2 regions of the Paenibacillus sp. MER 99-2 genome follow, and region 2 is predicted to be linked to the other one. Evidence: riboswitches for the same ligand, from Rfam matches in the RefSeq annotation. Region 2 holds a riboswitch; the other holds the start of a gene.
The links. Region 2 has a riboswitch for ZMP and ZTP ahead of M3636_RS00615 (DJ-1/PfpI family protein). Riboswitches for the same ligand answer to the same signal wherever they lie in the genome.
Positions count from the first base shown of each region.

Region 1 (3,396 bases), on a different contig from region 2:
TGTGCAGACAGTAAGCTTTGATTACGGCGGATGCCTTGAGTAACTTCTCAGCCGAAATAAATAGAAGCATACGAAGCTGGTTTCCTTCGGGGGAAAATATAGTTGTCCACGTAGTTTAGCCTACGCCCTGTTCATCCATTTCTAGCTTTATCCCTTTTTTCTGAACATGGACTTCATGCAACTAATGTTGTGTAATCTGAATTGAATTTCTGAAACTATAATGTATACATTTGATAACATATATAAAATGGGGAGGCTACCACAATGAAACATATTTTGTTTGTATGTACAGGTAATACGTGCCGCAGCCCCATGGCAGAGGGGCTTTTGCGTAAGCTTGCTTCGGAGCGTGGCATTCAAGTAGAGGTGCGTTCAGCAGGTGTTGCTGCGACACAGGGAATGCCGATTTCACGTCACGCCGAGGCGGTACTGAGGGATCATCGTGTAGAGGGGCCGCCACACTCCACACAGCTGAGTGCAGGGCTTGTTGGCTGGGCTGATCTGATCCTAACACTTACTCGCAGTCATAAGCAGCATGTGCTGCAAGTTTTTCCAGACTCCGTCCACAAAACCTATACACTCAAAGAATACGTGGAAGATGATGAGCAAGTGATGAATGATCTGCAGGAACTGGACAGCCTATTCGCGACACTGGAGATGAAGCGTGCACTTGGTCAAGAGATATTAGCATCCGAGCGGGAACGTGTCATTGAGATTCGACAACGAATTCCAAGCTTCGACATCTCCGATCCGTTTGGCGGCAATCGGGATGATTACAACGTAACGGCTGCCGAGATTCGAACCGCGCTTGATCGACTTCTGGATAAATTGGAATAAAGCAGAGTGCACAGGGGTAATGTAAACAACGTATCAATAATGTAAACCTCGGAAGCTGAGATCGGTGATCAGTTTGATCATGCGATCATAACGCAGCTTAGCCATCCAAGGTTGAACCTTAATATTATTGATAGACATGCCTCACGTACTTCAAATGCCATATAGAAACAGAACATGGGATGTAAATTACCCGTTGATTTTAAGCGCAGGTTGTTTTATGATGAAGGGGAAAACAGGGATCCGGTGTAACTGGCGACGAAGTGGGCACAACCACAATGGAGCACCGGAACAAACGGCCGGTCGCCTGGGCAAAAGAGCAATTCTGCGATACCCGCAGACTGCTCTTTTTTTCGTCTTTCATCTGTTTATTCGCTATAATAGTACCTGAAATGCCATGTTGGAATACGAAAGGCTACCAATCGGAAGCTGGGCATGATGATATCGGGAGGCGATAGGATGACTATTGAGTTAGATTCGGAACAACCCGGATTGCAGGAACAGACCGCATCCATTTTGCGTGAACTGGCCATTGCAGGGAAGCTAGGTCCAGGACAGATCGTTGTCATTGGTACGAGCACGAGTGAGGTGGCAGGTAAACGCATTGGTACGAGTGGTGCGATTGAAGTGGCACAGCAGCTTCTTGCGGGTATTCGTGAGGTGCAGCAGGAATTCGGTTTTGAACCCGTCTTTCAATGCTGTGAGCATTTGAATCGTGCGCTGGTGATGGAACGTTCTGTGTTATTACGTCTGGGATTGACCGAGGTGGGTGCAGTACCTGTGCCTACAGCGGGTGGTTCAATGGCATCTGCAGCTTATCGATCACTTACCGATGCATGTCTGGCGGAACATGTGCAGGCACACGCAGGATTGGATATCGGAGAGACGATGATTGGCATGCATTTGCGGCATGTAGCAGTTCCTTTCCGTACATCGCTTCGGTACATCGGAGATGCCCGCGTGACGACAGCGTTAACGCGTCCGAAGTTGATTGGTGGGGAACGTGCAGTGTATCGTATGGAAGAACAGCCTGATTCGACATTTTGTGACTAACGTATAAAGTGAAATTATGTTTACACGTAAACGGAGAGTGCAACACCAATCTGGAGAAGCAGAGCGTTCGCGTTTATCACCGGATTTCCCCTTTGAAAAAGGGATTCAAAGAAATCTGGGGATAACAGCGATCGAAAGATGGTGAGGCAATCGAAGTCTGGAGTGTAACCTTATGTTTCACTTTATAACTTCACTTATATTAGGAGGAATTTAATCATGGAACAATTGCGTAAGAATGACCCGGCAGTGTTGGAAGCGATGAATCTGGAGTTGAAACGTCAGCAGAACAACATTGAGTTGATTGCATCTGAGAACATTGTAAGCGAAGCGGTTATTGAAGCGCTTGGTTCCGTTTTGACGAACAAATATGCTGAAGGATATCCAGGCAAACGTTACTATGGCGGTTGTGAGCACGTAGATATCGTGGAAGATATCGCACGTGATCGTGCCAAAGAATTGTTTGGAGCAGAGCATGTTAACGTTCAACCACACTCTGGTGCACAAGCGAACATGGCAGTTTACCTCGCAGCGCTTAAGCCTGGTGATACAGTACTGGGTATGAATCTTGCACACGGTGGTCACCTTACGCATGGTAGCCCAGTGAATGCATCTGGTTTGCTCTACAACTTCGTAGCATATGGCGTACAAGAAGATACATTCTTGATCGATTATGATGAAGTTCGCAAAGCAGCGTTCAAGCACCGCCCTCGTATGATCGTTGCAGGAGCGAGTGCTTATCCACGTACAATTGATTTTGAAAAATTGGCTTCCATTGCAAATGATGTAGGCGCATTGTTCATGGTAGACATGGCACACATCGCTGGATTGGTTGCTGCTGGTTTGCATCCAAGCCCGGTTCCACATGCACATTTCGTAACAACAACAACACACAAAACATTGCGTGGACCACGCGGTGGTATGATTCTCTGTACCAAAGCTTGGGCTGCTGCAATTGATAAAGCGGTATTCCCTGGTTCCCAAGGTGGACCATTGATGCACGTTATTGCTTCCAAAGCGGTAGCATTGGGTGAAGCATTGCAACCATCATTCAAAGAGTACGCGCAAAATGTAGTGAAAAATGCACAGGTTTTGGCTGAAACGTTGATCTCCGAAGGCTTGAACATCGTATCTGGCGGTACAGATAACCACTTGATGCTGATCGATACACGCAGTGTGAACATCACAGGTAAAGAAGCTGAGCACGTACTTGATTCCATCGGAATTACTGTTAACAAAAATGCAATTCCATTTGACCCAACAAGTCCGTTCATCACTAGCGGTATCCGTATTGGTACACCTGCGGCTACTTCCCGTGGCATGAACGAAGAAGCTATGGTTTCCATCGGTAAGATCATTGCTAAAACGCTCAAAAACCCTAAAGATGCGGCAACACTTGATCAAGCTCGTGCAGAAGTAACGGCACTGACAGATCAATTCCCGCTCTACACTGACCTTAAATACTAAAAAACGTTGCTCGCGCTGTTTGTATTTGAGTGTTCTTAAAATGGG
Region 1 covers NZ_JAMAUZ010000003.1:683,314-686,709, forward strand. The annotation lists gene M3636_RS17935 (low molecular weight protein arginine phosphatase) at 265-837, shown strand; ZMP/ZTP riboswitch at 1,073-1,154, shown strand; gene M3636_RS17940 (TIGR01440 family protein) at 1,294-1,887, shown strand; gene M3636_RS17945 (serine hydroxymethyltransferase) at 2,104-3,351, shown strand.
Region 1: it holds a riboswitch for ZMP and ZTP, as region 2 does, so the genes downstream of both, M3636_RS17940 (TIGR01440 family protein) here and M3636_RS00615 (DJ-1/PfpI family protein) in region 2, are expected to answer to the same signal.

Region 2 (3,396 bases):
GCAGCCCTTGATTGCGCAGGGGTATATTCCTTTTGCAACCTATGCAGATGATGCAGGGCCCGTGTGTTGGGATACTCAGAATCCCACTGAGGATCATGATTATGCCGTTGTTTGGTTTGACCACGAGGCTCTGGTTGGCCAGCCATCATGGACTCGTACACAGCTTGCTCCATTCGCACAGCCTTTGTTTCCTTCATTTCGAATGATGCTAACCTCGCTACATTCATCATAAATCGAACGGATGACGTGGCTATGCAGCCTTATATCGAGCAAGGCTAATTGATATAGTGAACACAGCTTCATTTTCTGTTTGTTCTAAGACAAATCCCCGAATGCTCTCTTCCTGCTGAAAGAGAACATCCGGGGACCATTATTTTTTAGGAGGAGAACAGCTTATTCATCTGATCTTCCTGCACATTCAAAGCGAGCACTAACTTCGAAGGATCTTGCTTGGAATATATGACGTTAATGATGTGCCCTTGTTGTACCTGTGGCAGTGCCGAAGATAGTAGCTCTTTTTGCGTTGTAACGTTAAATGTCTCTCCATTCGTCTTCGTCACACTTAGTGTAAGCTGTAGCTTCACTTTCCCTTCGCTTGCTCCCCCTAGTGGAGTAACATCGAGGATTTTGGCCATCGCTTTCTCGCCTGTACGAGCGATATCCATCATCTCAGGAGCCACGCCCTCCTTGATCATTTTCTCATTCAGTAATTCCTGCATATCCTGCTGCGATAATTGTCCATTCAAGTCCAACCCGACCTTACGTTCATCCTTCTCCGAAACAAGCAATGGAATGAAGCTGCCTGGCTGGAACTGCGCCATCGAAGTCAACGGAATGATCGTTTTGAACGTTGTATCGTACTTCTCATGACCTTTACGGGAGACGGTCACACTGATACGTACTTCAGGTTGCTCGTTAATATATGTACCCGTCTGTTGTACACTTGTAATGACTCCAAGGGCAGGTATGCCTGTCTTCACACGGCTTCTGCCGAACATAGCGCTTAGAATTGCAGGGACAAAAATCAACGCAAATCCCGTATAAATCGCAGGTCTATACCACCAAGCCTGCATCGTAATAAACGGATCATTCCACAACTTTTCCGCCAAGAATGGCGAGAATCCAACACCAAATACAAGTAATAACCCAATAAGTCTCAAAAATCCTACCATCAGAAACACCCTTCCCATATCTAAATCTAGTTGTTAAACGTACTTTTGATCTTTGTTTATACTTCAATAAAATCTACTTACTCCTTAATGACTTCCATACATTAGACCGATATTAATCCCATATAGATCAATTCTGTCGGGTTTGCCGGGTTCTGTCCCAGCCCCACTTGATCACCTACACGAGGAATCTGCATTTTGGATACCAGTGTTTCCAGTGTTCGCTGATATTGCTTCCCATTTGTCTCCGTCACATCAATCACAATTATAACGATGGGGTCAAAATTAATTAGTTTACCGGTATCCGTAATCTTTAACACTGTAGCCGTGGCAGTCAGAGGTAGTGAACCCGTTGCCGCCCATTGTGCTTGCTTCGCCGTATCTAAACTCTGATTAATCGCCTCTCGATGTGCCTTTGGAACCAACCCCTTCATCATCATACCTGTAAGTCCTTTATTCATCATGTTGTCCGCTTTCGCAATCGCATCTTCCTGCTTGTTCTTTCTACTAAACCATCCCATGATAAGCACCTCTTTTGTTTGTGTTATTTGTTATATATTAAGTATAAACATAACAACCCGTGCTTGAATACACTTCTAGGCACATACAAAAGAAACGACGAATGTGGAGATTCTATCCTTTAACTCATCGCTTATATGGTGAACATATTGAAGATTTCCACAATAAAATGAGGCTATATTCAACTTCATTTCATGTTTTAGAGCAATTTTTTGTGCTCATCCTCTAAACGAGAGGGAATTTATATATTATTTTTATATATATTTACAAACAAAACGAAGGTCATGTATACTTAGCAGCAAATATCATGTATGTGTGACTGGCGTAGAAGTGGAGCAAACCACGAGGAAGCACATATTTCATATGCCGTACGCCTGGGCTAAGTGTTTGATCTAATGATCAAACACTTTTATTCATTTTATATGAGATGAAAGGACGGGATCAGCAATGAAAATGGCATTTGTGATATTTGATGGAATGACAAGTATGGATTTCGTTGGATTTTATGAAGCTGTGACCTGGCTATCCATACTAAAAGCAAAGGAAGACGTATCATGGACGTTCTGTGCGGACAAAGCAGAGATTACGGATGATCGTGGACTGAAAATGAAATCCGATGCAGTGCAGCCTAATCTGGGGGATTATGATCTCGTATTTTTCCCTGGCGGATTATCCACCAGAACGCTTCGATTCGACGAGAATTTTATGGATTGGATTCGAACGGCGGAGCCTGTATCGTATAAAATTTCTGTATGCACAGGGGCTTTATTGATGGGTGCGGCTGGTTTTTTGAATGGAAAAAGGGCTACTACTAACTCATCCGCATATGAGCTACTAGCTCCCTACTGTGCGGAAGTCATATCTGCGCGCGTCGTACGTGATGGTCATACAATCACAGGCGCCGGTGTTACAGCCTCCATTGACCTGGGATTATACTTGGTTGAAATGCTGACAAATACAGAGACTGTACTTCAAGTTCAGCAGAAGCTAGAGTATCCATACTACCAAGCAGGTAAACTTCAAGATGTATACATGCCCACTTGACCCTAGGAGGACAAGATTAAGTCAATGGAATAAACGAGGAGGAGCAACATGAAGAAATTATGTTTACTTGTACTTCTGTTACTCAGCGGGCTTGCCGTTACGGCTTGTAACGAACCTCAAATCGAGAAGCTGACCACCAAAACGTTACAACAATTCTACCCAGGGGATATGGCAAAAGTAGATTCTATTGAGATTACGGATGGTAGCTCAGGCGTAAGAAAAGTATTCTCTAACAAAGAACAGATCCAAGAATGGATCAATCAAGTAAAGGACATGACCTTCGTGCCTGATTCAAACCAAGAAGACAGAAGTGGCTTTCTGTACGCGGTATCTTTGCTGGAAAACAATGAGATTAAGCTAGGATTTACTCCAAGTTCACAGGGTGGGCATTATTATATCCACAACGAAGAATTAACAACACAAATTCAAAGTTTATTAGCGAACGGGAACCTCTCCAAAAATGATTAATAGGAACGTAGATCATGAAAGCTATAGTAAAAAAACTCATCCACAGCACGACAAGCATAGGACAGTCAAAGGTTATTGCCCAAGCTGCCCTATACTTTTTTTATTGATCGATCAGAGCGATAACTCGAAGAGAAACCCTATTTATTACGCAACAGATAAACCAGCTTCTTATAATATATCGCCGCTTCTTTGTACT
Region 2 covers NZ_JAMAUZ010000001.1:136,230-139,625, reverse strand. The annotation lists gene M3636_RS00630 (hypothetical protein) at 1-232, shown strand, start outside; gene M3636_RS00625 (hypothetical protein) at 378-1,172, opposite strand; gene M3636_RS00620 (hypothetical protein) at 1,274-1,690, opposite strand; ZMP/ZTP riboswitch at 1,994-2,075, shown strand; gene M3636_RS00615 (DJ-1/PfpI family protein) at 2,136-2,732, shown strand; gene M3636_RS00610 (hypothetical protein) at 2,781-3,200, shown strand; gene M3636_RS00605 (XRE family transcriptional regulator) at 3,338-3,396, opposite strand, start outside.